Regions from separate parts of the Bombilactobacillus folatiphilus genome, predicted to be linked through region 1. Evidence: predicted binding sites of a transcription regulator. Region 1 holds the regulator's gene; each other region holds the start of a gene.
What was found. The regulator HrcA, encoded in region 1, represses chaperone genes, less so after heat shock. The targets are predictions, from matches to a motif close to TTAGCACTCNNNNNNNNNGAGTGCTAA.
Positions count from the first base shown of each region.

Region 2: MOO45_RS05950 (ATP-dependent Clp protease ATP-binding subunit) is a predicted target of HrcA. The motif match lies at 4,533-4,559, and genes of this name have one in related genera.
Region 3: clpP (ATP-dependent Clp endopeptidase proteolytic subunit ClpP) is a predicted target of HrcA. The motif match lies at 4,298-4,324, and genes of this name have one in related genera.

Region 1 is NZ_CP093366.1:979,643-989,911, reverse strand. It holds gene MOO45_RS05030 (PolC-type DNA polymerase III) at 1-295, shown strand, start outside; gene rimP (ribosome maturation factor RimP) at 449-922, shown strand; partial or broken gene nusA (transcription termination factor NusA) at 944-2,026, shown strand; gene rnpM (RNase P modulator RnpM) at 2,052-2,360, shown strand; gene MOO45_RS05010 (L7Ae/L30e/S12e/Gadd45 family ribosomal protein) at 2,357-2,662, shown strand; partial or broken gene MOO45_RS08200 (translation initiation factor IF-2 N-terminal domain-containing protein) at 2,676-2,756, shown strand; partial or broken gene infB (translation initiation factor IF-2) at 3,492-5,324, shown strand; gene rbfA (30S ribosome-binding factor RbfA) at 5,337-5,687, shown strand; gene truB (tRNA pseudouridine(55) synthase TruB) at 5,748-6,647, shown strand; gene ribF (riboflavin biosynthesis protein RibF) at 6,653-7,597, shown strand; gene hrcA (heat-inducible transcriptional repressor HrcA) at 7,690-8,766, shown strand; gene grpE (nucleotide exchange factor GrpE) at 8,779-9,378, shown strand; gene dnaK (molecular chaperone DnaK) at 9,411-10,269, shown strand, end outside.
Region 2 is NZ_CP093366.1:1,156,201-1,166,469, reverse strand. It holds gene MOO45_RS05970 (peptide chain release factor 3) at 1-124, shown strand, start outside; gene MOO45_RS05965 (PadR family transcriptional regulator) at 212-538, shown strand; gene MOO45_RS05960 (DUF1700 domain-containing protein) at 522-1,199, shown strand; gene MOO45_RS05955 (DUF4097 family beta strand repeat-containing protein) at 1,199-2,089, shown strand; gene MOO45_RS05950 (ATP-dependent Clp protease ATP-binding subunit) at 2,136-4,397, opposite strand; gene MOO45_RS05945 (hypothetical protein) at 4,667-4,852, shown strand; gene MOO45_RS05940 (phosphocarrier protein HPr) at 4,988-5,254, shown strand; gene ptsP (phosphoenolpyruvate--protein phosphotransferase) at 5,254-6,987, shown strand; gene MOO45_RS05930 (CopY/TcrY family copper transport repressor) at 7,145-7,558, shown strand; gene MOO45_RS05925 (copper-translocating P-type ATPase) at 7,575-9,614, shown strand; gene MOO45_RS05920 (hypothetical protein) at 9,589-10,008, opposite strand; gene MOO45_RS05915 (MBL fold metallo-hydrolase) at 10,036-10,269, shown strand, end outside.
Region 3 is NZ_CP093366.1:1,083,038-1,093,306, forward strand. It holds gene MOO45_RS05525 (phosphoglycerate kinase) at 1-971, opposite strand, end outside; gene gap (type I glyceraldehyde-3-phosphate dehydrogenase) at 1,062-2,081, opposite strand; gene MOO45_RS05535 (sugar-binding transcriptional regulator) at 2,120-3,157, opposite strand; tRNA gene MOO45_RS05540 (tRNA-Arg) at 3,359-3,430, opposite strand; gene MOO45_RS05545 (NADPH-dependent FMN reductase) at 3,639-4,196, shown strand; gene clpP (ATP-dependent Clp endopeptidase proteolytic subunit ClpP) at 4,344-4,928, shown strand; partial or broken gene MOO45_RS05555 (5-formyltetrahydrofolate cyclo-ligase) at 4,981-5,550, opposite strand; gene MOO45_RS05560 (DUF4176 domain-containing protein) at 5,584-5,889, opposite strand; gene MOO45_RS05565 (CPBP family intramembrane glutamic endopeptidase) at 5,901-6,560, opposite strand; gene MOO45_RS05570 (DUF1516 family protein) at 6,590-6,937, opposite strand; gene MOO45_RS05575 (response regulator transcription factor) at 7,150-7,893, opposite strand; gene MOO45_RS05580 (sensor histidine kinase) at 7,896-8,693, opposite strand; gene MOO45_RS05585 (bacteriocin) at 9,216-9,350, opposite strand; gene MOO45_RS05590 (bacteriocin) at 9,415-9,549, opposite strand; gene MOO45_RS05595 (bacteriocin) at 9,614-9,748, opposite strand; gene whiA (DNA-binding protein WhiA) at 10,011-10,269, opposite strand, start outside.

The sequences.
Region 1 (10,269 bases):
TGTCAATGAATGTTTGGAACGTGATATTAATATTAAGATGGTTGATTTGGAACACTCAGATGCGATGAATTTTAAAATTTTGGACGCACACACATTACTTGCACCATTTATTGCAGTTCCAAGTTTGGGTTTGAATGTTGCTAAACAAATTGTTGCGGCACGTGAAGAACAACCATTTTTGTCAAAAGAAGATTTATCCAAGCGTGGTCACGTTTCACAATCAATTATTGATTATCTAACGGAAAATAAAGTATTAGAAGGAATTCCCGATGAGAATCAACTATCGTTGTTTTGAGCAATGTGTTGAGGTGCTTGACTTGAAAAATTTTTTTGGTAGTTATATACTATTGTTAAGTTGATTTTACATGACGAGTGAGCAGAAATGCTCACTCTTTTTATTGCAGGTTAACGAAAGAAGATTTGAAGATTATTGAAAAGGAGTGTTGATGTGATTTCTGTTACTGAAAAAGTTACACAGCTGGTGCAGCCTATTTTGCATGGTCATGACTTTTATTTAGTAGATTTAGAATATGTTAAAGAAGCAGGAAGTTGGTATTTACGTTTATATATTGACAAGCCTGGGGGAATTGACATTGAAGAATGTGCTGTGGTGAGTCAGGAATTAAGTGATCAGCTTGATGTCCAAGATCCTGAAGTGATCCCCAATGCTTACTTTTTAGAGGTATCTTCGCCAGGTGCTGAGCGTCCACTCAAAACGCAGCAGGACTTACAAGCTGCTGTGAATCAATATATTCATGTTAGCCTGTATCAAAAATTAGAAGGAAATAAAGTTTTTGAAGGAACACTGCTGGCTTATGATGATGATCAATTAACATTAGAAATAAAGATCAAGTCGCAGACAAAAAAGCTCATTATTCCACGGCGACAAATTGCTGCGATACGTTTAGCAATTGAGTTCTAACTAAATAAGGAGATTTAGGTCATGAGTAAAGAATTGATGGGAGCGTTAGATGCCTTAGAAGAAGAAAAAGGCATTTCGAAAGAATTAATTATTGATGCAATGGAAGATGCTCTGAAATCGGCCTATAAACGTAATTATGGTCAAGCACAAAATGTTGAAGTGATTTTTGATGATAAAAAAGGCGATTTTCATGTCTATACAGTCAAAGAAGTGGTCGACGAAGTCACTGATGAACGCTTAGAAATCAGTTTGACAGATGCGCAGCAAGTTAATCGTGGTTATGAATTAGGTGATCACCTGAATGAAGAGGTGACCCCGAGCAACTTTGGTCGTATTGCTGCCCAAACCGCTAAGCAAGTGGTAATGCAACGCGTTCGAGAGGCTGAACGAAATAATGTTTATAATGAGTATAGTCAATATCAAGATGAGATTATACAAGGTGTGATTCAGCGCAGCGATAATAAATTTGTTTATATTAACTTTGGTCGTGTCGAAGCGGTGATGGGTTATCTTGATCAAATTCCGGGTGAAGTTTATCAGCCACATGATCGAATCAAAGTTTATGTTTCAAAAGTTGAGAACACAACTAAGGGACCACAAATTTTTGTATCACGCTCTGATACAGGTTTGGTTAAACGTCTGCTTGAGCAAGAAGTACCAGAGATTTATGATGGAACTGTAGAAATAGTTTCGATTGCGCGTGAAGCAGGCGATCGGACGAAAGTTGCGGTGAGGTCTGAAAACAGTAATATTGATCCGGTGGGTACGACCGTGGGACCTAAAGGCCAACGTGTGCAAGCAATTGTCGATGAACTGAATGGTGAAAATATTGATGTTGTAGAATGGGAACCTAATCCGTCTGATTTTATTGCGAATGCTTTGAATCCGGCCGAAGTGATTGCAGTACAATTTGATGATGAAACGAATCCTAAATCTTGTATTGTGATTGTACCTGATTATCATCTATCTTTAGCAATCGGTAAAAAAGGGCAAAACGCACGGTTGGCTGCTAAGTTAACAGGTTTTAAAATTGATATTAAACCAGAATCTGAAGTGGAATTTGTTGATGAAACTGGTGAAGAAGTGGACGAAGAAGATTTGGATTAAACTGATTTAAGGTGGTGGTTGTGTGAAGGCTCGGAAAGTTCCAATGCGTAAAGATGTTTTGACAAATGAGATGGTACCTAAAAGATTATTAGTTCGGATTGTGCGCAACAAAGAAGGCGAAGTGAGCGTTGATGCGACTGGTAAAAAACCAGGTCGTGGTGCTTATGTGGGCTTAGATCCGCAAGCTGTCAAGCAAGCGGCTAGTGCACATACGTTAGATAAGATTTTAAAAGTCAAGTTGTCGGCTGAATTTTATCAGGAACTATATGACTATGTAGATCACCAAAAGGCGCGGCTAGATTTATTTGGTGAGTTAGGCAAAAAACATTGAGTGAACAACAAATTTTGAATTTTTTGGGAATTGCTAAACGAGCACGCCAAACCATCAGCGGTCAGGAATTAGTTTTAAAAGCAATCAAGAGTGGTCGAGCCAATTTCGTATTTTTGGCTAGTGATACTAGTGCTAATGCGCAACAGGTTTTGATTAAAGCTTTAAATAAGAAGTCAATTCCTTTTGATTTATCTTTTTCCCAAATTGAATTGAGTCAAGCTATTGGTCAGGCTACCAAATCAATCGCTGTTACTGATAAAGGTTTCGCTCAAAGATTTCAAGAATTAGTGCAGAATAATTAAGGAGCGTGAATTTATGGGAAAGAAACGAGTTTATGAGTTAGCAAAAGAATTAAATATTCCAAGTAAAGATTTGGTTAATTTAGCGCAAAAACACCAAATGGATATTTTCTCACATATGGCGGTTTTGGATGACAAACAATTAAATGAATTAAAAAAAATTGTCAAGCAGCCAACTAAGTCGGTGAAAAGTCAAACTAAGTCATCGACGGCAGTTAATGACGATAAAAGTAAAGGAAAAACTAAAATTAAAGTTACAGCAATCCGGCATACGCCAAAGACTAATGATACTGAACGGCGGAATCAGCATTCGAACCAACCAACTAAGCCATCCACGAATAATAATCACGGTGCTAGGCAAGATAATAACCGTACTAATAATTCTAATCGGGCTAATGGCAACAATAACGGACCACGGAGAAATAATAATCAACGTCAGGATCGGAATTTTAATAGTAACAACGATCATCGTTCGTCAATGATGAATCGTGCCAGTGCTGGCCGAAAACATCTGGCTCAATATAAGCAAAATGCGCAAGCTTCTGTATCGTCAGTTGATCAAGCGCGAGTTGACCAGGCACGCAAGCAAAGGGAACAAAAAGCACGTAATAATCAGGCTAAAAAGTCAGCAGCGAAAACTTCAGGCAATAATCATGCGCAGCAGCGTCCGCAACGCCCAATTACGCAAAAACCGGTAGCTGCAACCACTTCTGCTGCTAAGCCTAAGCCGGCAAATGAGAAATCTGCTAATGAAAAAACGCGGCAACATGAATTTACGAATAATCGTCGTAAAAATGAGCATATTGATTATCGTAATCGTCCGAAGCATAAAAATAAGCGTAAATTACGTAAGCAGCAGAATAACAAGCCACATAAGGAAATGCCTAAGCGTAAGGAACGTCCATTGCCAGAAATTTTTGAGTACAGTGTGGGAATGAATGCTCAAGATTTAGGTAAAATTTTACATCGTGAGCCAGCAGAGATTGTGAAAAAGCTCTTTATGCTAGGCGTGATGGTTAACCAAAATCAGTCCCTTGATAAAGATACAATTGAAATTTTGGCTGCTGATTATGGGATTGAAGCTAATGAAAAATTTGAAGAAGATATTACTGATTTAGATACTTTCTTTGAAGATGAAGTAAAAAACACTGACAATTTGACTAATCGTCCGCCAGTTGTGACAATTATGGGTCACGTTGATCATGGTAAAACTACTTTATTAGATAATTTGAGGCATAGTCATGTGACTGCTGGTGAAGCCGGCGGAATTACGCAGCATATTGGCGCCTATCAAGTTGAATTAGATGGTCGCTTGATCACATTCTTGGATACGCCAGGACATGCGGCTTTCTCCAATATGCGTGCACGTGGTGCAGATATTACTGATATTGTTATTTTGGTTGTCGCAGCGGATGATGGTGTGATGCCACAAACGATTGAAGCTATTAATCATGCTAAAGCCGCGGGTGATCCGATTATTGTCGCTATTAATAAGATTGATAAGCCAGATGCTAATCCCCAACATGTCACTGAAGAGTTGATGAATTATGGCTTAATTCCTGAAAGCTATGGTGGCGATACTATTTTTGCTAACATTTCAGCTAAACAGGGAACCGGTATTGATGATTTGTTACAAATGGTCTTGTTAGAAGCTGATGTTTTAGAATTGAAAGCTAATTCAGAACAAAGAGCTGTCGGAACGGTCATTGAAGCACGTTTAGATAAGGGACGTGGGCCCGTGGCGAGTTTGTTAGTTCAACAAGGTACCTTGAAAAAAGGTGATCCAATTGTTGTTGGTAATACCTTTGGTCGTGTGCGGGTGATGACTGATGATCGTGGACGCCAAATCGAACAAGCGTTGCCTTCACAACCAGTCATGATTACAGGATTAAACGAAGTCCCACAATCAGCTGACAAATTTGTGGTATTTGCAGATGAAAAAACGGCACGGTCTGCTGGTGAAGAACGGGCTAAGCGTGCACAAATTGAGGAACGTAAACGAACTAACGCTGTGACCTTGGATAATTTGTTTGATGCGATGAAACAAAATGATATGAAAAAAGTTGACGTGGTTATTAAGGGCGACGTTCAAGGTTCTGTCGAAGCATTACGTAATAGTTTAGAAAAAATTGACGTCGAAGGTGTGCGGGTCAATATTATCCATGCCGCCGTTGGTGCTATTAATGAAAGTGATGTTACACTAGCTTCTGCAAGTAATGCAATTATTATTGGTTTCAACGTGCGTCCAACGGTGCAAGCTAAGATCCAGGCAGACAGCGAAAATGTTGATATTCGGTTGCATAATGTGATTTATAATGCTATTGATGAAATTGAATCGGCTATGAAGGGGATGCTAGAGCCCGTTTACGAAGAAAAAGTAACGGGTAACTTAACTGTGCGAGAGACTTATAAAGTTTCGAAATTAGGCACAATTGCTGGTTGTATCGTTGATAATGGTTTGATTCAAAAAGATAGTGGTGTTCGTTTAATTCGAAACGGTATCGTGATTTACGAAGGTAAATTAGCATCTTTGAAACGATTCAAGGATGATGTTAAAGAAGTTAAACAAGGTTTTGAATGTGGTTTAATGATTGAAGATTACAACGATATTAAAGTTGATGATCAAATTGAAGCTTATATCATGCAAGAGGTTCCTGTACAATAGGAGGTATCAATCATGAAATATCGTGTTGGACGTGTTGAACAAGAGATTCAAAAAGAAGTCAATGATATTTTGCTCAAACGGGTTCGTGATCCGCGAGTTAGTGGTGTCACCATTACAGGTGTCGATGTAACTGGCGATTTGCAACAAGCTACGATATATTTTAGCATTTTGTCGGATACTGCTAGTGAAGCACAAAAAGCTTTAGCTGGTTTGAACAAAGCTAAGGGTTTGATTCGAGGCGAGATGGGTCATCGTTTATCCATTTATAAGACTCCAGAATTGCTGTTTAAGCAAGATGATTCAATTCGTTACGGTGAGCATATTGATGATTTGTTGCGTCAATTGAATACACCAGACAAATAGTCGCTGTTGCGACTTTTTTGTTACATAATAATAAAAAAGTAAAGGAAAAGTGTGAGATTAATGAATGGCATTATTCCATTGTATAAACCAAGGGGCATGACTAGTGCGGATTGTGTCTATCAATTACGCAAATTATTGCACGAAAAAAAGATTGGTCATACGGGCACATTGGATCCAGAAGTCGATGGCGTCTTAACGATTTGTGTTGGTCAGGCGACCAAGCTAGTTAATTGGTTATTAGATTCGGATAAAGTTTATCAAGGACAAGTTGTGCTGGGGAAAGCCACGTCGACCGAAGATGCAACGGGTGAAATTATTGACCAAAAAGAAATTTTAACACCCTTTACTATTGAACAAGTCGAAGCGGCCATGTTAAGTTTGACCGGTTCGATTCAACAGACTCCACCGATGTATTCTGCAGTAAAAGTCAATGGTAAGCGGTTGTATGAATATGCGCGTGCTGGTCAAATCGTTCAACGACCTTCACGACAAGTAACCATCAAAAAATTTCAAATGCGTGGTGTGCCCCATTTTGATGAGCATCAACATTTACAAATGCTTGATTTTACGGTGGTTTGTTCTAAGGGGACTTATATTCGGACTTTGGCGGTTCAGCTAGGAGAATCTTTAAATGTGCCTGCGTATATGAGCCGCTTGACACGGACTGCCGGCAGTTCGTTTACTTTGGATCAAACTGTTAGTTTTGACCAAATTAGCGCGAAATTACAGCAAAATGAATTTGATTTTTGTTTACCGCTAGAAGCTGCGTTTTCGTCCCAAATTCCTCGTTGCACTTTAACTGATGAGCAATGGCAGCAAGTACAAAATGGGAGTAAAATTACATTAGCGGCTTCAAGTAAACAAGTACTACTAACTTTTAATGGTATTGCGAAAGCATTATATCAAAAGCAAGCAGATTTTTATGTTCCTCAAATTATGCTCTTGAAAAATGATAGGTGAAAATTGTGCAAGTTCAAACTTTAAATTATCCTTTTCGCAATGATTTACAATTACCAGCAAAACAAGTTCTAGCTGCTGGTTTTTTTGATGGATTGCATTTAGGACATCAAAATTTAATTAAAACGGCGGTTCGTTTAGCCAGAATTCAGAAAATTCCCGTGGCAGTGTTGACCTTTGATCGTCATCCGGCACTGGTTTACCAACCGGAATCAGTCGACAGTAATTATCAATATTTGACTCCCTTGAATCGAAAATTAGAATTGTTGGAGCAATTGGGAGTAGACACGGTGTATATTGCTGAGTTTAATCCGATTTTTGCACATTTAGAGCCTAAAGATTTTGTGGAACAATTTTTAATGAAACTGCATTTAAAAGCATTGGTCGCGGGTTTTGATTGGACTTTTGGACCTAAAACGCTTGCTAACATGGACTTATTACGTCAATTAGTTCATCGAAGATTTGAGATTTATGAAATACCTAGCTTGAATTTTGGACAGCGAAAAATTTCTTCCACACATATTCGGGCATCTTTAAAAACTGGTCAAATGGCAGAAGCTAATCTTTTTCTAGGTTACAATTATCAAAACGAAGGTTTAGTTGTGCACGGTTATCAAATGGGACGGCAGCTAGGTTTTCCTACGGCTAATTTGTCTATGAGTAATGAACAATTCATTCCTAGAATTGGAGTTTACGTTTCGCGCGTAAAAGTGGGACAAACTTGGTGGCCTGCGATGACTTCGATCGGGCGCAATATTACATTTAAACGTGGAGATAATCCGTTAACCATCGAAGCCAATTTATTAGACTTTGATCAAGATTTGTATGGAAAAACTTTACAAATTGAATGGCTAGATTATTTGCGTGATGAGGTGAAATTTGCCGATGCTTCGGCATTAATAGCCCAGTTACACCAAGATCAGGAGAATACTGAGCTTTATTTCAGAAAATAATAGCAACTGGCTTGACATAGTGCTAAATGCTTGCTATATTTAACACTGTTAGCACTAATAAGTGTGGAGTGCTAAGAACGAGGTGATTTATTTTGATAACTGATCGGCAGTCAACTATTTTAAAAGCTATTGTTCAACAATATATTGAAACAGGGCAGCCAATTGGATCAAAAACACTAATGGATCGGTTGCCAATTCGTGTAAGCTCTGCAACGATTCGCAATGACATGGCTGCTTTGGAAGATGAAGGTTTGATTGAGAAAATTCATTTATCCTCGGGTCGTGTTCCATCCGCAAGTGGTTATCGCTATTATTTAGATCATCTACTGGAACCAATTAATGTTTCAGAGCAGACTTCAGAAGTGATTCACTCTGATTTTACAAAACAGCAATTTAACGAGATTGATGAAATTGTTGCACAGTCAGCTAAAATTTTATCAACATTAACAAGATATACAGCGATTGCTTTGGGACCTGAGAGTGACAATACAAAGTTAACTGGTTTTCGGATTGTACCGTTGAGTATGAGTCAAGTAATGGCGATCATTGTGACAAGTGATGGCTCTGTCTATAATAAAGTCTACCGCTTGGATAGTAGTACTTCGCTAGACCGTTTAGAGTCGGTTGTGAAGATCATTAATGATCAATTAGTCGGTCATACGTTGAATGAAGTTTCAGAGCTTTTAAAGACTGACTTTCCACAAATGGTTGCGCAATATTTACAAACGCCAGAAGGTTTTTTATCTATTTTTGACGATATTTTGGATAAAGTTGCTGAAGATCGCTTTTTTGTGGATGGCAAGTCGAATTTGTTTAACTATGTTGATGCTCACAACAGTGACAATTTAAAAAATTTGTATTCATTGTTTGATGACAATACGAATTTGGCTAGATTGTTAAGCTTGAAGCAGTTGGAACCTATTGATTCAAACGATGATCAGGGAATTAAGGTTCATTTAGGTGTGGAATTAGCGCCGCAATTATTAAACGATTATAGTTTAATAACTGCTAAGTATAGTGTTGGAATACATGGCGATGGTTTAATCGCTTTGTTAGGTCCAACCAACATGCCTTATTCTCAAGTAATTGGCTTGATTACTTCTCTTCGCTATGAATTGGCGAAACGCTTGAGTGATTACTTTCGAGAATTAAATGGAGATTCTAGTTAGGAGGATTGAGTTATGGCTGATTCAAATATGGATCCAGAAAAGTTTCCATCGGAAACAGATGTAAAAAAAGATGTTGAAGATACTAAAACTCCAAAAAAACAAGCTACAACTCAAACTGAGTCCACAAGAAAAGATGATAATGTTGTAGACAAGTTGTTGGATGCTAATCAAGAATTAGAAAAAAAATTAAAAGCAAGTCAAGATCAAGAATTAAGGGCACAAGCCGAGATACAAAACATTAAAAAACATAATCAGCAAGATCAAGCAGCTTTGGTTAAATACGATGGTCAAAAATTGGCGGAGTCCATTCTACCATCAATTGATAATTTAGAACGAGCTTTGCAGTCGGTAGATGCACAAGATACTAGTAATCAAGGCTTACTGACGGGGGTTGAGATGGTATTAAAGCATCTGAAAAAGGCTTTGGCTGATAATAATATTACGGAAATTATAGCCGAGGGTGCTGAGTTTGATCCCCAGGTTCATCAAGCAGTGCAAACAGTTCCTGCTGATGATTCTCATCCTAAAGACAGCGTTGTTCAAGTTTTACAAACGGGTTATCAGTTAAAAGATCGCGTTTTACGACCAAGTATGGTTGTCGTCGCACAATAAAATTTAAGCGTAGTTAAGGAAGGTTTAGATTTATGTCAAAAATTATTGGAATTGATTTAGGAACAACAAACTCAGCTGTTGCTGTGTTAGAAGGTGGCGATCCGAAAATTATCGCTAATCCTGAAGGCGGTCGGACAACTCCATCAGTAGTTTCATTTAAAGATGGCAAAACGCAGGTAGGCGAAGTAGCCAAGCGTCAAGCTATCACGAATCCTGATACGATTTCTTCAATTAAGCGTCATATTGGTGAAGCAGGTTACAAGGTTACAGTTAATGGTAAGGATTATACACCACAGGAAATTTCAGCGATGATTTTGCAATATATTAAGGGTTTTGCTGAAAAGTATTTGGGCGAAGACGTAACTGAAGCAGTGATTACGGTTCCTGCTTACTTTAATGATTCACAACGTCAAGCTACGAAAGATGCTGGTAAAATTGCTGGTCTAGATGTGAAGCGGATCATTAATGAACCAACGGCTTCCGCTTTAGCTTATGGTTTAGATAAGGGTGATACAGATGAGAAAGTTTTGGTCTACGATTTAGGTGGTGGAACTTTTGATGTTTCTGTATTGGAATTAGGCGATGGCGTTTTTCAAGTATTATCAACTAATGGTGACACACATTTAGGTGGCGACGATTTTGATAATGCAATTATTGATTGGTTAGTAGCTGACTTCAAAGCACAAAATCAAATTGATTTATCACAAGATAAGATGGCTTTACAGCGTTTGAAAGATGCTGCTGAGAAAGCGAAAAAAGATTTATCTGGTGTTACGGAAACAGAAATTAGTTTACCGTTTATTTCTGCTGGTGCTGCTGGTCCTTTGCATTTACAAACGACTTTATCTCGGGCTAAATTTAACGAATTGACAGCTGATTTAGTTGATCGTA
Region 2 (10,269 bases), 180 kb from region 1:
ATCTAGTCGCAATATTTTGGTGAAAGATTTAGCGGAGCAACCATTATTTTTATTCGAAAATCGATTTGCGGAACAATGGTTTGAAAATAAGTATCCGGATGTACAGTTAACAGCTAAATTATAAAAAAGGAACACTATGGACATTACTTGTCAGTAGTGTTTTTTTGTCATATAATACTATACGAAATATAGTATGGAAAGGGGTACGCTCATGGCAATTCAAGTTCCAGCGCGATTACTGGATGGTACGGTCCTTTCGTTTTTAAAAACTGAAGATTTATATGGCTATGCGCTGACACAACAGGTGCAAGCAGTGTTGGATATTTCAGAGTCGACGATTTATCCGGTTTTGCGCCGTTTGAAAAAGGGTGGTTATTTGGATACATATGATCAACCTTATTTAGGCCGTAATCGCCGATATTACCGTTTAACAGATACAGGTCAGGCCTTATTTTGGGAAATTAAGGCGGAATGGCAAAAATTCAGTGATGGAATCAATCAAGTGATGGAGGTCAATGAGAATGAAGTCGATCATTAAAGATTATTTGGCACAACTAACAAAAGAATTAGCGGCTTTACCAACTGATGAGCGGCAAGAAGTCGTTGGATTTTATCAAGAATTCATCTTAGACGCAGGCTTCGACCAAAAAGATTTGTTGGAAGACGAATTAGGGACACCCAAGCAATTAGCGCACAAAATTTTGGCCGATTATTCGTTGAGTTCGACGGCGTTGTTGCCGGCAGTGGTTGAACCTCAAAATCCGAAAGAAAAACTTCTTAAAGGGGGCACTTCGCGGCGGAATTTACGAATTGTTTGGTGGATTTTCTTAGGAATGTTAGCTGCTCCAATTGGAATTCCAACCATTTTGGTTGTCGCTGCTTTGTTATTGGCGATTCTAGTAGTTTTCTTGGCGATTGGCGCTTCATTTGTCGCCGTTGTTTTATCTCTATTCTTAAGTAGTCTGTTCATTATTTTCAGATTTACGATTCCGTTGTTGACCACGAATTGGGCGGTAGCGTGTTTTTATTTAGGTATAGCTGCAATAATGATGGCGATTTCGTTACTTTGTATGCCACTGATTATTAAATTTGCTCGGTTTTTGACGACACAGTGTGTCACATTTGCTCGATATTTAGGACGTAAATTTTTGAAGAAGCGTTACTTTCGTCAAAAGTCTCAACAGCAAGGAGATTACTAATGAAAAAATATTATCGTTTTAGTTGGTTGTTACTGTTGATAGGATTGATTTTGGTAGCTGTCGGTTATTTTCATGACGGTTTTCAACCACTAGCTGGAGATATGCACAGTTCCAAAGTTTATGTTTTGGATAATCATCGGGAAGTCCAACAATATAAAGTAGCGCCATTTAAGAAAATCCGGGTTGATTTGCAAGATAATGCTGATAATGTTCAGATTAAGTCGGGTTCTAAGTATCAGGTGAAGGTTATTAATGGACAGAAGAATCATTTGATCAAAACATATGTGAACAACAAGCAAGAATTAGTGGTTCAAGATCAGGGACGTTATTTTTATTATGTATCTGTGGGGTTAAAGAGCCCGCAGATTCAAATTACAGTGCCGCGTGATCAGGTTTTACAAAGTGTTCAGGGAAATTTGCAAGATGGTCAATTATCCTTAACAGATCTTCAGACGCAACGCTTAGTATTACGAGCTGATAATTCACGCATTAATTTGCAGCAGTTACAGGTTCTCCAAGCTGACAGTGATTTTCATTTAAGTGATAGTCAGTTGCACATGCAAAATTCTAATTTGAAGAAAGCTAAGTTGAATGTCGATGATTCACATCTCCAGTTCAACAATAGTCAATTACAATTGCACGGTCGATTGTCTGATTCAGTTTGTCGATTGAAACAAGTGAAACTGTTGGGCACAAGTAAAATTCAAATGAAAGACAGCAAGTTTCGTTTAGCGCAGATGACGTTGCCATTGAATTATCAATTTAAATTGAAAGATACGTCTATCAGACAAAAAGGCCGACGCTTACGACATAATCCTTATGCTAAGCAGATTCAAGTTCAACCGTGTTTGGTGGTTCGGTCAGATGATAGCTTCATTTCTATGTACTAAAAAAGAGTGATTCAAATCACTCTTTTTTGTGTTTAGACGATAATATTTATTTCTTGTCTTTGTCGTCATTTGATGCTTGATTCGTATCTTTTTTGGTTGCTTTGGTATCTTTAGTTTGTTTTTTTGATTCAGTAGCTGTGTCGCTGGAATTTGCTTCGACTTTAATATTGTCGTTATCCAAAACTGCCTTCAGGTGTTTTTCTTGAGGATGATCAAGATAATGATCTGCCACACGGTCTTCAATTTGATCCTGAATAACCCGACGTAATGGTCGTGCTCCTAAAGCTGGATCATAACCCAAATCAACAATTTTTTCTTTGGCCGGTTGGGTGACTTCAACGTCCAAACCTTGATCGGCAATCATACGATTCGTATCTTGAATCATCAAGTTCACAATTTTTAACAAACTTTCCTTAGATAATGGATCGAATTCAATAATGCCGTCAAATCGGTTCAAAAATTCGGGTTTGAAGTAATTGCCAAGTTTATCTAAAACAGAATTCGTATTACCGGACATCTCAGCGCCAAAGCCCACATTAGCTTCACTATCACCTTGTCCAGCATTGGAAGTCATGATGATAATAGTATCTTTAAAACTAACCGTGCGACCTTGTGAGTCCGTTAAACGGCCATCATCCAAGATTTGTAAGAACATATGCATTACATCAGGATGGGCTTTTTCAATTTCGTCCAACAAAATCAAACTGTATGGATGCCGCCGAACTTGTTCAGTTAATTGTCCAGCTTCTTCATAGCCAACATACCCTGGAGGTGAGCCAATTAACTTCGACACACTGTGTTTTTCCATATATTCAGACATATCGAAGCGAATCATGCTATCTTCACTGCCAAATAATTGTTTAGCTAATTGTTTAGCTAATTCTGTTTTACCAACACCAGTTGGGCCGACAAAGAGGAAAGAACCAATTGGGCGTCCAGTCTTGTTAAAACCAACGCGGTTCCGTCGAATTGCTCGGCTGACTTGACCCACGGCTTTATCTTGACCAATTACGTGAGCCTCTAATTCAGGTGTTAAATTGCGCAATTGCTCTTGTTCTTGTGCTTTTAAGTCGCCAACGGGAATATTGGTTTTTTCTTCGACAATACTTTCAATATCATCTTCGGTAACTTGGGGCTCTTGTTCAGTGTCAGTTTTATTATCACGAACTTCCTCAAGTTTTTTGGTTTGATCGCGATAAAAAGCGGCTTTTTCATAATCCTCTTGTTTGAGAGCAGTTTGCTTATTAGCTTCGGCTTCTTTAATTTTCTTCTCAATTTCCGCAGGATCGACAGGACTGAGCGTAAGATTTTTACGAGAGCCAGATTCGTCTAACAAGTCAATGGCCTTATCCGGTAGGAAACGGTCTTGAATATAGCGATCGGATAGGACCGCTGCAGCTTGAATGGCTTCAGGTGTATATTTTACATGATGATAAGCTTCGTATTTAGGTTCGATACCCTTTAAAATTTCAACGGTTTGGTCGACTGACGGTTCGCTAACTTGAACTGGTTGTAGTCGCCGTGCCAATGCAGAATCTTTTTCAATTTGACGATATTCGTTAAAAGTCGTTGCTCCGACTAATTGCAATTCGCCACGTGCTAAAGCAGGTTTTAAGACATTACCAGCGTCCATACCGCCTTCGGCATTACCAGCACCAACAATTTCGTGAATTTCATCAATAAATAAGATAATATTCTTGTTATTTTGTAACTCGTTAATTAATTCTTGCATTCGCTGTTCAAACTGTCCGCGGACACCAGTACCTTGCACCAGCGAAACAACATCTAAGCGAATGACGCGTTTACTCTGTAATTTTTCAGGAACTTCACCATCAACAATTCGTTGAGCTAAACCTTCCACAACTGCTGTTTTACCGACACCAGCTTCACCGATTAGAACCGGATTATTTTTGGTCCGCCGATTTAAAATTTCAATCACACGGTCAATTTCTTTATCGCGTCCAACGACAGGATCAATTTTACCAGCTTCAGCTTGAGCAGTCAGATCGACACCAAATTGACTCAAGATTCCATTTCCAGAATTATTACCACCGCCACCGCGCTGACCTTGCGTTGACATTTGTTGCTGACGCCGCATTTCTTGTTGAGGATCAATGCCGCCAAACAAGGAACTCAGATCGCCAAAACCAAATGGATCGTTATTCATCTTTGAACTTCCTCCCATCGCTTGTTGTTCACGCAACTTTCGATAGCAACTTTGGCATAAATTAACCTCGGCTTGCTGACCGTTAACACTAGTATAGAGATGGATAGTTGCTTCATTTTTATGACAATTTTGGCAAAGCATGAACTACATTCCACCTTTCTTTAAGGGTTTGTTTCAACTTCCAAACCGTTCATTTTTATCCAAAATAATAGTGATCATTTTGGATGCTGTGTTTGGTTATTGAGTACTAATTTTTAGTACAAATGAATTATACAATTAGCACTCGATACATGCAAGTGCTAAAAAAGAAAAAATTGAATTTTCTTTTAAAAAAGCTTGACTTTGCATGTAAAACACAGTATATAGAGATTTAATTAGTAATTAAAGTAATTTGCATTGTGAGGCAGAAGATGGATTTTCAACAAGAAATAGTAGGTTTAATCGCGGGCAAAATTAAACAAATTGATATTGAGCAAGACCAGTTTTTTGAGTTTAATCAGGCTTGGTTGGCTTGTCCTCAACATCATCAAATTGTGGGAACGGCCCATCGAAATGGTCAGATCACATACCGCTTTTCTGAAAACGAAAACAATTAGGCATAAGTTCTTTTTTAGTGTGCTAATACTGAAAAAACTTGCCTTGCTTTTTGAATAATGGTAATGTAGTTCTGATGTTAAGTTAACCCTTTTCATTAAATATGAAAATTCAGTTGGTAAAGAGAGGTTTTTATTATGGAAAAGAAAGACTTTCATGTTATTGCAGAAACTGGTATTCATGCACGTCCAGCAACGATGTTAGTACAAACTGCAAGTAAATTTAGTTCAGATGTTAATTTAGAATATTCTGGTAAGACTGTTAATTTGAAGTCCATTATGGGTGTTATGTCCTTAGGCGTTGGTCAAGGTGCAGATGTGACAATTACTGCTGATGGCGATGATGCTGCAGAAGCCTTGAAGGCAATTGGTGAAACGATGGCTAAAGAAGGTTTGTCAGAATAATGGTTAAAACAGTGAAGGGAATTGCAGCTAGTGATGGCTTTGCGAATGCCCCAGCCTATCTGTTAGTTCAACCGGATTTGTCCTATCAAAAGAAAGCGGTCACGGATCCTGAAAGTGAAGTTCAACGTCTCACAACAGCGATTGAAAAATCGGACACTGAATTAACGACAATTCGTGATATTGCTAAACAATCTTTGGGCGAAGAAGAAGCACAAGTTTTTGACGCACATAAGTTGATTTTGGCGGATCCTGAATTCACGGGTGCTGTTGAACAGCAGATTAAAAATGACAAAATTAATGCCGAACAAGCTTTAGATAATGTTTCTCAACAGTTTATTGCAATGTTTGAAGCTATGACTGATAACAAGTATATGCAAGAACGTGCAGCGGATGTTCGCGACGTTTCGAAGCGTGTCATGAGTCATCTTTTGGGTGTTGAATTGCCTAATCCAGCTTTGATTGATCATGAAGTGATTATTGTAGCTCATGATTTGACGCCAAGTGATACTGCACAGTTAAATAAGAAGTATGTTAAAGCTTTTATTACTGATATCGGTGGTCGGACCGCCCATTCTGCAATTATGGCGCGGTCTTTGGAAATTCCCGCGATTGTTGGTTCTGACACGATTACCACTGATGTCAAAGCTGGCGATCAATTAATCGTTGATGGTGTCCATGGGGATGCGGTGATTAATCCTACTGAAACAGAAGTTAATCATTATCAACAATTGGCGCAACAATATGCTCAAGAAAAAGCTGAATGGGCTAAATTGAAAGATGCTGCGACAGTTACGGCTGATGGTAAGCATTTTGAAATTGCTGCTAATATTGGAACTCCTAAAGACTTGGTGGGCGTTAAAGCTAACGGTGCCGAAGCGATCGGCTTGTATCGGACAGAATTTTTGTATATGGATTCTGCTGAGTTACCATCTGAAGAAGATCAATTTGCAGCCTACAAAGAAGTTTTAGAAGGTATGAACGGTAAGCCTGTGGTAGTTCGAACCATGGATATTGGTGGCGATAAGCATTTACCATATTTGCCACTGCCTGAAGAGATGAATCCGTTCTTAGGTTATCGGGCTATTCGGATTAGTTTAGATCGACAAGATATCTTTCGAACACAGTTGCGCGCTTTATTACGGGCTTCCGCGTTTGGTAAATTGCGAATTATGTTCCCAATGATTGCGACTGTTCAAGAATTCCGTCAAGCTAAGGGCATTTTGCAAGAAGAGATGGATAAGCTGACAGCTGAAAATATTCAATTTGATGCTAACTTGGAAGTTGGTATCATGATTGAAATTCCGGCTGCTGCTGTTTTGGCAGATCAATTTGCTAAAGAAGTTGATTTCTTCAGTATTGGAACAAATGATTTGATTCAATACACAATGGCCGCTGATCGTGGCAATGAGCATGTTTCTTACCTCTATCAACCATATAATCCATCTATTTTACGTTTGATTAAGCATGTGATTGATTCTGCACATCAAGAAGGTAAATGGGTTGGTATGTGTGGCGAAGCTGCTGGTGATTCTGTCATGGTACCATTATTATTAGGTATGGGATTGGATGAATATTCCATGAGTGCAACTTCTATCTTACGAGTGCGCTCGTTGATGAAGCATTTAGATACGAATGATTTACCTGACTTAGTTCATCAAGCGTTAAATGTTTCGTTAAGTAATGCTGATAATGCAAAATTAGTTAATGATTTTGTTGCTAAAAACCGCAAATAATTTCTTTTTTTAAGATTTTACTTTAGACACTGTTTAATTAGTTATGTCCTAATTAAACGGTGTTTTTTTGTGTGGAAGAATTAATCTTTAAATTTGCTTTCTGAAATTTAAAAGTATAGACTACACTTGTAAACTTAGTAATTGAGGGGGAAAATAATTGGAGGGAATTTCGCAGTCTGAATGGGAAGTCATGCGTGTAGTTTGGACTTTAGGTTCAGTTAGTGCCAAAGAGATTATTAGTAATCTTGATCAGACCGGTTGGCAAGCATCCACAATCAAAACGTTGATTGGTCGTTTAGTGAAGAAAGGCTGTTTACATGTGGAACAAAAACAGCGTCCGTATCAATATTCGGCCTTAATTACGGAGGATAAAGCGATGAACCAAAGTGCGGTAGCGTTGTTTCAACATTTTTGTGCCAAAAAAAAGGGTCAGACTTTGGTTCAGTTGGTGGCACAAATGGAATTGAGTCAAGCAGATGTTCAAAATTTGCAACAGTTGTTATCCGAAAAGCAAGCCCATGCTCCCAAACAGGTGGCTTGTGATTGTTTGAAAGGAGCTCATTGTGAATAAATCGCAAAATGACGAAATGGATATGAAGCATATGCACCACGATCAGCAGATGAAGATGGGTGATTCAATGGAACATATGGATGGTATGTCTATGGATCACTCCATGGGAAATATGAGTATGATGCATATGGGGAATTTAAAACAAAAATTTTGGTATTCGTTGATCTTATCATTGCCCATTTTATTTTGTGCACCCGCGATGGGTGTTTGGCTACCATTTCAATTTTCATTCTCGGGTTCTCAATTTGTTGTCATCATCTTTGCCACAATTTTATTCTTTTATGGTGGGTGGCCGTTTTTAACGAGCGCCATTGGTGAACTAAAAGAGCATCAGCCTGCGATGATGACATTAATTTCGTTAGGAATTACAACGGCGTATGGTTATAGCCTATATGCTTTTATTATCAATAATTTTGTTAATCCTGCAGCACACGTCATGGATTTCTTTTGGGAATTAGCCACATTAATTTTGATTATGTTATTGGGGCATTGGGTCGAAATGAATTCGTTGATGTCAGCGAATGATTCGGTGGCGGACTTGGCATCTTTATTGCCAGACCATGTTCAGGTCAAACAGGACGATCAGTGGACGGAAGTTCCGTTAAATCAAGTTGCCAAAGGGGACGTTGTTTTGGTGAAAGCTGGCGCGTCAATTCCTTTAGATGGACAAGTGATTGATGGTCAAAGTGCGGTGAATGAGTCATTGGTTACTGGGGAAACGCGTTTACTGAAAAGGAAACAAGGCAGTTCGGTCATTGGTGGTTCAATTAATAATGATCAGACGCTGACAATTAAAGTAACTAAAACGGCGCAAAACGGTTTTATTGCTAATGTGAGTCAATTAGTGCAAACAGCTCAAACAGCCAAGTCTAATTTACAATCTTTAGCAGATAAAGTTTCAGGTTGGTTGTTTTATGCAGCGGTTGTGGTGGGTTTATTAGCATTTATTATTTGGAGTATTTTGAATAATGTGCAAACAGGCTTTTTACGCTTGGTGACGGTTTTAGTCATTGCTTGTCCGCACGCTTTAGGCTTAGCAATTCCCCTAGTTAATGCATGTAGTACTTCCTTGGGGGCCAAAAACGGATTGCTGGTGCGCAATCGTAAGGTTATTGATTTGAGTCCGCAAATTGATTATGTCGTGCTGGATAAGACAGGCACCTTAACAGAAGGTAAATTTCAAGTCCATCAATATGAATCGTTGGTTTCAGACCTAAATGATCAAAAACTTTTAGCATTAATGGCCGCTTTAGAACGTCAATCAAGTCATCCAATTGCTAAAAGTATTGTCAAAAAAGCTCAACAACAACAAGTTTTAGAGTTAACAGCACAAAATGTTACCAACTTAACAGGACATGGTTTAAAGGGGGAAATTGCAGGTAAGGAATATCAATTAGTTAATCAACAGTCTTTAAAAGAGCAACACTTAACCATTCCTGAACTAGCGGTTTCAGAATTGACACTTAGCTATTTAGTTTGTGAGCAACAAGTGTTGGGGTATGTGGCGATTGGTGATCAGCTGAAACCTTCGGCCAAGAAATTGATTCAACAGCTTAAGGAACAGAAGATTACGCCATTAATGTTGACAGGTGATAACGAATCAGTAGCCAAAAAAGTAGCGGATCAGTTAGAGATATCTGAATATAAGGCGAATCTCTTACCGCAAGATAAAAATCAGATTATTCAAGAATTACAGCAGGCTGGTCATCATGTCTTGATGACAGGTGATGGTATCAATGACGCTCCTAGCTTGGCACAGGCTGATATTGGAGTAGCTATTGGCGCTGGAACCGATGTCGCAATTGATGCGGCGGATGTGGTTTTAGTCAAGAGCGATCCGTTAGATATTATGAAATTTTTCTTGCTTGCGAAAAATACACATCGCAAAACAATTCAAAATTTGTGGTGGGGCGCAGGTTACAATATTATTGCTTTGCCGTTGGCAGCAGGCATTCTAGCACCGATCGGGATTATCTTAAGTCCCGCACTTGGGGCCATTTTGATGTCATTATCCACAGTAGTTGTTGCAATTAATGCTTCATTGTTGAAGTTTTAGCATATTTAACAAGCGCAGCGTTTAATTGCGTGATAGAAATGTTCAATAATGAACTAACTTGGTGTAAAATATGGAGATCAGAAGTAATAATTAAAAATTGCTTCTGATCTTTTTTGCGGTATAAAATGCTGTGTTCTGGCAATTGAGTAATTTTATTAATTAATAAAGCGCGATTGTCTGCATCCAATTCCAAATAAGTGAGATAAAAAATGGGAGTTAGATTTAAAGATTGATCAGGAAAAATAGACGACCAATCAAAGTTGCTGGCAGCAGTTGTTTCGGTGATCAACAAGTAGTCGGTAGGATGTTGCACATTGTAAGCAAGTGTACTATTCTGGTCCCAATGAGTTTGTAAAAATGATTTAGTGCCGAAAGTTAATTTAATTTTAGACATAACAATTCTCCTAACGAGGTAAGCTTAATGAAAATCACAGTTTTAGGTTATTATGGCGGTTATCCTTATCGCCAGCAAGCAACAAGTGGTTATTTAATTCAAGATCAGGGTTACAATTTATTGCTGGATTGTGGTAGTGGTGTGTTGAATTCTCTGCAAAATTATTTAGATCCGTTGCAATTAGATGCGGTTTTGTTAACACATTATCATCATGACCATATGGCTGATATTGGTGTGCTGCAATATTATTGGCAACTGCAT
Region 3 (10,269 bases), 100 kb from region 1:
ACAACCGTCTTAGCACCCTTCAAAGTGTCCTCAAACAATTTAATTGTTTTTGGTCCAATATCCAATGCCATCATGTCATCAGGAATATCCACACCGTCAGTTACTTCATGATGTGCATCGTTCGAAAATTCAGTGGCAACCACATGGTCAACCGGTAAAACAATCTTATCGCCAGCTTTAGCTAATAATTCTTTAGCCATTGGCACACGATCTTCTTCAAACAAGGATTTACCAATCTTATGGCCTTGAGCGGCTAGGAAAGTATAAGCCATCCCGCCACCGATAATGATATGGTCAGATTTTGGAATCAAGTTTTCGATCACGGCAATTTTGTCAGAAACCTTAGCGCCACCTAGAATTGTGACAAAAGGATGCACTGGGTTTTCCACAGCATTACCTAAAAACTTAATTTCTTTTTCCATCAAGAAACCAGCCGCAACAGGCTTACTTTCAGCTTTCATGGCATCTGCAATTCCAACATTAGAAGCGTGGGCACGATGCGCAGTTCCAAAAGCATCATTCACAAAAACATCACCTAAAGAAGCCCAGTATTGACCTAATTTAGGATCGTTCTTGCTTTCACGCTTACCAAAATCATTATCAATATCTTGGAAACGTGTATTTTCTAACATTACAACGTCGCCATCTTGCATTTTGGCAACAGCAGCTTGTACTTCTGATCCTTCATTAGTTGGGATAAATTGAACATCTTGACCCAAAAGTTCACTTAAGCGTTCCGCCACTGGACGTAAGCTTAATTCTTTCTTGTCAGCATCACTTTTAATTCGACCTAAATGTGATAAAAGAATTAACTTGCCGTTATGTTCCAAAACATACTTAATAGTGGGTAATGCTGCCACAATACGATTATCGTTAGTAATCTTGCCATCTTTAATAGGAACATTAAAATCAGCCCGCATTACAACTTTTTTGCCGTTAACATCAACGTCAGAAACAATTAATTTTGCCATTTATTGGCCTCCTAAATTCAATTAAAAAAGCAGAAGGAGAAATCCTCCCTCCGCCTTCTTCAAGTAATTCATCTACTATGAACTAAGGTATTACAACATACTTGCAAATTTTTGCAAAGTACGGATCATTTGGGCTGTAAAGCCTGATTCATTGTCGTACCAAGCAACAACTTTAACAACTTGGTCACCGTTAGAACCTTCAACCACTTGTGTTTGAGTTGGATCAAAGACGGAACCAAATTCTGTACCAATGATATCGGATGAAACAATTTCATCATCATTGTAACCAAATGATTCGTTACCATCAGTAACTTTCTTAACAGCAGCATTAACTTCATCAGCTGTAACTTTCTTGTCCAAAATAGCAACTAATTCAGTTAAAGAACCTGTAATAACTGGAACACGTTGTGCATGACCATCAAGTTTACCCTTCAATTCAGGAATAACCAAGCCAATAGCTTTAGCAGCACCTGTTGAATGAGGAATGATGTTTTGAGCAGCAGCACGGGCATTACGCTTGTTACCACCACGATCAGGACCATCTTGTAATTTTTGAGTAGCTGTATAAGCATGGATTGTTGTCATTGTACCAGTTTGGATACCAAAAGCATCATTCAAAGCTTTAGCAGCTGGTGCTAAACAGTTTGTAGTACACGAAGCAGCAGAAATAATTTGATCATCTTTTGTAATTGTGTCGTCATTTACACCATAGACAACGGTCTTTAAATCACCAGCAGGTGCGGAGATAAGAACTTTCTTAGCGCCAGCATCAATATGAGCTTGTGATTTTTCTTTGGATGTGTAGAAACCAGTACTTTCAAGAACTAATTCAACACCATCATTCTTAACCCAAGGAATGTTACGAGCATCTGATTCTGCATAAACAGGGATCTTCTTACCATCGATTACGATTGCATCATCTGTAGCAGAAACTTCGTGTTTGAAGTTACCATGAGCTGTATCATATTTTAATAAATGTGCCAACATATCTGGAGATGTTAAGTCGTTGATTGCAACAACTTCCAAGTCACCATTTGCAACTTCATAAATACGACGTAATGCTAAACGACCAATACGTCCGAAACCGTTAATACCTACTTTTGTAGCCATGTAAGATTTCCTCCTTCAGGAAAAATAAAATATTTATTTTAAAGGTCATTATCCCTTAAAATCGCTTCTGAGGCTGCCTCATCGGTAATTAATACCGTTTGATGAGGAGCAATTTTCATATATGAACAAATTGCCGTAGCTTTAATCGCACCACCCGCAATTGCAATCACATGTGAAACATTAGTAAGATCCGAGACCTGCAAACCAACCTTCGGTATCTTATAAACAACCTTGCCCTTCGCATCCAAAAAAACACCAAAAGCTTCCGAAACAGCTTGTTTTTGTGTCAATAACTTCTTTTCGGATGCAGACATATTGCGCCGATTAGCCATTGTAGCTGCTCGACCAATACTATGAATGACAACATTGCTCTGATTAATCAAATCTAACACTGTCTTCACTACCGGTTCTTTTAAAAGTGGCGAAACACTTTGGGCACTAATATCCTCCGGAATATACAATACCCGATAGCGACCACCACTATGATAGGCCATTTCAGCACAAATGGTATTAGCCTGAATGGAGAACTGCTCACCCAAACCACCACGGGCTGGCACAAATAATAAATCTCGATTCTTAGATAACTGCGGTGACAACGCTTGAGCCACGGCAGCCATCGTCGTACCACCCATCACAGCAATAGTAGAATTACCCACAGGCAAAACTTGTGTCAACAATTGATTCAACTCTTGTCCCATGAGTTCCAAAATTTTTTGATGATGATTACTATCACCTGGAACAATTATGACACGTTCAATCCCTAAAAAGGAAGCCAAACGTTCTGCTGCAACCGAGTTGTTTTTTAATTTACCAACAACAATATCCAACTGAGCAATTACTTCACTACCCTTGGGGGTCAACATCATGCCTGATTTGGAAGAACTAATTAAGCCACTAGTTTTAAACAAATCTGTTTCCCGCCGCAAAACTCGTTCAGAAATATCTAATTCACTGGCCAAAGTTCTTCGACCAATAGGCTGCATCCATAAAACACTTTGTAAAATATGATATCTCTGTTGTACCGTTCTTAAAAAATCAGGTGCAATAGATTCAATCCAGCCTAAATCATTATCCATTTGATCGAATTTTGAGGCGGGTCTGTTTTCGTCCCTGTATGGCATATTAGGACCCATCCAATCAAAAAAATATATGTGAGCAAGTAACTCACTCAACTCACAACAAAATTATAACAATAATGTATTCAATTTGCAATAAAACATGTTTTAACCAAAAGAAAACAAAAAGTGCCCCGCCATAACGACGGAACACCTAATTAATGCGTCACCTGGGAGTCGAACCCAGATCCCAAGAACCGGAATCTTGTGTGCTATCCATTACACTAGCGACGCAATACAAGGTGATATTATACACGTCTCTGAAACATTTGACAATACCCAAATATTTTTTTCAAAAAGAAAAACAATGGATAAGTCCATTATCAGCACACATTTCAGCTTGAATCAAAGCTTCCCCGTTGATTCTAATTGAGCAAAATAGCTTTTAAAATTTACAATCATGTGTATACTAATTGATGAATCAATAACTGGAGGTTTTGTTATGACAAAAAAAATCGGTATTATTGTTGGTAGTTTGCGTAAAAAATCTTATTCTAAAGCAATTGCCAAAGCAATGGCAAAAATGTTTCCTGAAGGGTATGAAACAACGTTCATTCAAATCGGTGATTTACCCTTCTTTAACCAAGATTTTGAAGATGGTGAGCTAGCTGAACCACAAAGCTACGCTACTTTTAGAAATCAAGTCAAAGATGTAGATGCTATATTATTTGTTACTCCCGAATATAATCGGAGTGTTCCGGCTGTTTTGAAAAACGCAATTGACGTCGGCTCACGTCCCTACGGTCAAAGTATTTGGGACGGCAAACCAGCTGCTATTATCAGTGAAACTCCCGGTTCAACTGGAGCCTTCGGCGCAAATCATCATTTACGACAATCGTTAGTTTTTTTAAATATGCCAACTTTGCAGCAACCTGAAGCTTATCTAGGCGGTGTCAGCAACTATATTTCTGAAACTGATGGTTCAATTACTAATAAAGGTACAAAAAAGTTCTTACAATCCATCGTGGATGCGTTCGTAGAATTGATTCAGCGCTATTAAAACTCACTATCTTAATCAACTCTATTAAAGCCTGCCAATTAGCAGGCTTTTTGCTTTATGATCAAGACTTGCCAGTTGACTTTTTTCAAATATATGATAAATTAGCAAAGTAAACACTAGAGTGCTAATTATATAGGAGGCTTTATAATGTTAGTTCCTACGGTTATTGAACAAAATTCTCGCGGTGAACGCGCTTATGATATTTATTCACGTTTGTTAAAAGATCGAATTATTATGTTATCCGGTGAAGTCAATGATGATTTGGCTAATACAGTCATTGCCCAATTGCTCTTCTTAGATGCCCAGGATTCTGAAAAAGATATTTATATGTATATTAACTCCCCTGGTGGTTCGGTAACTGCTGGTTTGGCAATTATGGATACCATGAACTTCGTCAAAGCTGATGTTCAAACCATTGCGATGGGAATGGCCGCTTCAATGGCAAGTGTGTTATTATCATCTGGTACAAAAGGCAAACGGTTTGCTTTGCCAAACTCAACCGTGTTAATTCACCAACCTTCTGGCGGTGCGCAAGGTCAACAAACTGAAATTGAAATTGTGGCTGAAGAAATTTTGAAAACACGGAAACGTTTGAACAAGATTTTGGCAGACAATTCTGGTCAAGATATTGAAAAACTAGAACGTGACACAGAACGTGACAATTATTTGACCGCTCAAGAGGCTAAAGATTACGGTCTAATTGATGATGTAATGACTAATAGCGAAAAATAAATACAATTCTCAAAAGCACGTTTAAAACGTGCTTTTTTATACATAAATTTAACTAAAAAACCCTATTTTCCGTGATAATCAAGTCAGCAACCTGATCATGGGGTAAGACAGGAATATGCCGTGTCAAAAGTTCTGCAAAACAAAGTATCACAACCAAATTATGACGAGTCTTCCTTGCCAAGTAACGGTCATAATAACCACCTCCGTATCCCAGACGATCTCCTTGTAAATTACAGGTGAGACAAGGCATGACAATCAAATCTAATTCAGACAAAGGCACAATTTACGCAGAGCGCTGCGGTTCCCAAAGCCCATAACGATTCGTTCGTAATGCTTGCCAATCCCTAAAAGACCGTGCCTGCATCTGGTGATGCGGATAAATGCGCGGTAATGTCACCATTTTGGCTTGGTTCATTGCATGATTAATTAAATCGGTAGTTGCAATTTCGGTTTTGACACCTACATAAGTCAACAAGCACCGACTAGTTAAATATTGCGGTAAAGTCAATAAATTCGTCATGATTTGTTGTGTAGCCTGTTTACGGTAACTAGGATCTAATTGTGAGCGTTGTTGTAAAGTTCGTTGCCGCAGCTGTTCCTTTTGTTGGTCAAATTCATTCATCTTTTCACCTTGGAAAACAAAAAAGTCATTCGCTTAAAACAAATGACTCGTTAACTGTGGATAACCACTCTGAGAAACCAATTGCTCATACTGTGCAGCAAAATTCTGTTCTTCATCATTTTGATACCCTTCAAACAAAATTTGCTCAATATCAGACTGGTTAAAAAAACACATCTCTTCATTCTCATCTAGACCATTAGGATAAAGCACGGCAGAATAATCAAAGTAACCAACTTTTCCCTTTTTTTCTTCAAATAAAGCTGCCCGATTAACGATCATTAATGGCGTTTGTTGATCCTCCTTGAGCGTAACAACAGAACCAATTGGTAAGATATGCATACATCGACCTCCTAAATTAGACTTGCTAAGAAATTATTCAAAAAATGTAACGCTATATTATACCGCATTTTACCATGATAAAGAACATAACTGAACGCCAATAACATTCCAGCTAAAACATACGGAATCAAAGTCAGATTAAATGCTGAAACGTGCATGAAACCAAAAGCAAAACCTGAACAAAAGATCGCACAAAATATCTGACAATTGCTTTTCAACTGAGGAAAAAAATATTTAAAAAACAAGCCACGAAAAATGTATTCTTCGACAATGGGTGCAAAAATAATGGTGTATAAATTAGTTAACCAAGGTGATTGACGATTCATCAATTGTAAATCTTGTTCGTTTGTCGACGTAGGTAAAACATTACTTAACCATCCAATTGTCAGCAAGCCAATAAATAAGACCACAAATAATAGCAATTTATATCGTGGAGTTAACCAAATTGTTTTTAATGGCGGCAAACGATGATAACTGTAATTTAGTAAAGCAATTAATGCTACCATCAACACAATTAAAATAAGAATTAAACAAACTATCAACTTTACTGTGTGATGATGTGGAAACCAAACAGGAACAGCGGTTGGAATCTGCGCTAAAAGATACAAAAGTAAATAAACAGCTAAAAACCATAAACGTTTCAAAAACAGACTAAATTTAGATGATGTCATACCCTAATTCCTATACTAAAAGATTTTCATTAAAACAGTGGAAAACCTTGTGTTAACCATAGACCTAAGCCTAACACAATAACAATTAATAACACTGCTAACCAGCGCGTCGAATTGGATAATTCATTACGACGACGCTTGGCAAAAGCCATTTCTAAAATGCCGATCGCAATAATAACGAACACTAATTTAACAATCAATAAAACTGGGTGTGCCTGCCAAGCATGCACAATCAGCATTACACCGCTCAGCAACAAGAATAGATAATCCATTCGAGCCAACATTGACCATAACTGCAAATTACGTGACCACAGACCTAATAAAGCTGCAACAACCAATATGACACCGCAAATTAAATGTAACCATAACCAAAACATTGTCAACACTTCCTTTATTACATCTTATCATCTGATGAAAAACAGTAATAACCGTTTGATTAGTCAAAATTATCCGTCTAAATAATCGAAATAACTTTAACAAAGTTTAAGCTCAATTGCCACAAAGTAAGCAAGGCACTGAAAAGATAATAAAAGAGCAATATCAAAATTAAATATCTGACATTGCCCCATTATCTTAAACTCAACAATTATTATCGAAAATACTTCATTAAATCGTGTGCACGCCTAACTGAAACATAAGCAAAACTGCCATCCTCAAAACGCAAAACTTTTTCTTTATTGTCGTAATTACAAGACTGTTCAAGATTAACCAAATAACTTTTATCAGTACGGAAGAAACTAGAATAACGATGTTCTAAATCGTTCAAACTACCCAAGAACTCTGTTTCATGGTTCTTAGTATGCAACAAAATATGTCCCGACGCTACCTGCGATGTCGTCAAATACAAAACTTGTGACAATGGTACTGCAAAATAACGAGAACCGATGCGATAAGAAAACATAGTCTTATTAGGTTCTTTAACTTCCCGATAAGCTGATAAAGAATAATTCATATCTTCAAGCATTTTAGTTTGAATAACATCAAAACCATGATCTTTATCAATAAAATCTAACGGCGAAATCCGACGCTCAATGGTCAAAAAAGCCAACTCATCATGTACTGACAAAAAGACGATATGTGCTTTTGGCAACAAACGCCGAATCTCTTTAGCAACTTGAAGACCAGCCTTACTGTTACTACTAATCTCCATGTCTAAGAAAAATAAACCATATTCACCATCTTGAACTTGCGCAACTGATAATAATTCTAATGGAGACATTGTTTGACAAGCTAGTTTCATGCTCCAACGATTATTTTCAATAGATTGCTGAATAACTTTAGAATACTCAATTTGCTGTTCAACATCATCTTCAAGTAAATATACCGGCAACATAGCTATCCCTCCTCTGTAATAGTTAAAGTAATCTGTAAATGGTTCCGTTTCAAGTCAACATCCAACCACAAATGATCGTCATCTTTAATTAATTGCCGCACATTAGCTAAGCCTAAACCTTGATGATTTGCTTTCGTTGTATAACCTTCGTCAAATAATTGATGCAAATTATCAATATTGCTCACAACATTATCAATGATAACTTCTACCATATGCTCAGATGGTACAAACGCACAAATAACTTTCTTCTCAACCTCTTTTTGGGCTTGTTCAATCGCATTGTCCAACAAAACACCCAAGATACGAACAACTGTCAAAATATTAGCATGACTGATTACAACATCCTCAATCAATTCCAAAAGCATATTAACACCAACATTTTTGGCAGCCAACGTTTTTTGAATGACAATGCCACGAATCGGATCATTCTTCAAATAATCAATATTAGCAATCGTCATTTTCTGTAAATCTTGTTTAACTGGTTGTTGTTTCAGCAACTCTTGATAATACTGGGCAAATTGCTGCGAACTACCATTTTTAACAAAACCTTCCAGACTCAACAACATATTCTGATAATCATGCTTAAACTTACGCAATTCGTTGTACTGTTGTTCAAGAGTCGACAAGTTTTCGCGCAATTGTTGATCTTCTTTGAGTCGTTGGTCGGCTTCTTGCTTGGCTTGATAAGCTTTAAAAAAGAGCCAAGCATAAAAGATTGTCAAAACAGCAAAAACAACAACTAATAATAAAATCAAAATCAGAATTGTATATGTTGACTTTGTTAGATCTGTAAAAATCAAAATAAATTCAACAACACATAAAAGCATTAAACAGAACCAAAATAAATATTTTGAAAAATTGAAATTTTGGATATTGTCAACAATTTTATGCAAGTTGGAACCAGTTAAATAGTCAATACAAATAGTTAAAACAATAGAAACTATCAACAAAACACTAACAATACTCAAAAATAAATTGTTACTGATAAATAATTTTCTAAATAAATTAACTATTACAAATAACGTTAGATCATAAAAAAGTACAAATAATAAACTTACAAATCTAACAATATTTTGAGAATAATCAATTTTTAAAGATCTAGACTTAATAGCATGAAAGATCAATGGGAAAAGAGCCCATAACCCTAAATAAACACTACCGCTTATATTTCCAATAGAACCCCATAAAAAAGCAGATAAAAGATCCGTTAAAAGATAATGCAATTTATAGGATTGATTGATGTAATGAGATACTAATAAAGTACAATAAATAATTGCTGAATTGTATAAAATATCAATCCATAAATGAACGATTAACATGTACTAATGATGAATTAAATGCCAAAGCCAATCTACAAGTGATACATCAGAATCAGCACCAACAGAACCATTAAATGTAGAAACTGTTGCACCACCAACAACTTTTTGTAATTCTTGATCTGACATATTTTTTAACATAAAGATACCTCCTAAATTTATACCTTAAATAATTATCAATCCATAAATGAACGATTAACATGTACTAATGATGAATTAAATGCCAAAGCCAATCTACAAGTGATACATCAGAATCAGCACCAACAGAACCATTAAATGTAGAAACTGTTGCACCACCAACAACTTTTTGTAATTCTTGATCTGACATATTTTTTAACATAAAGATACCTCCTAAATTTATACCTTAAATAATTATCAATCCATAAATGAACGATTAACATGTACTAATGATGAATTAAATGCCAAAGCCAATCTACAAGTGATACATCAGAATCAGCACCAACAGAACCATTAAATGTAGAAACTGTTGCACCACCAACAACTTTTTGTAATTCTTGATCTGACATATTTTTTAACATAAAGATACCTCCTAAATTTATACCTTATTATAAACGATGAGTTAAAATATTCAGCACTATTTGATTAACGTTAATCTTTCGTTGATTAACGCAAATCATCCACTTATCATTTTGAATTAACTTTCAAAAATCATTATCATCATACTTACTGAATTATTAATCTTAACTTTAGAAACCTATTATACATCATAAAAACTAATTTTTATCAAATTATTTTTCACACAAAAAAGTCCACCAAAAATGATGGACTAATTTTAAACTTTCATGAAAGTTGCACCGGATTTTCCCGTTTAGCCTTAATCAAATCATTTAACTTCCGCAAACGATGATTGATCCCTGATTTAGAGATTGCCCCACTGGGCACCAATTGACCCAATTCTGTCAACGACATTTCTGGATGTGCTAACCGTAATTCCGCAATCTCCTGTAATTTAGGCGGGAGGGTATTTAAACCATAATTTTGCTCCCAAAATTGAATATTCTCAATTTGTCGACTAGCAGCTTTGATTGTTTTGTTAATA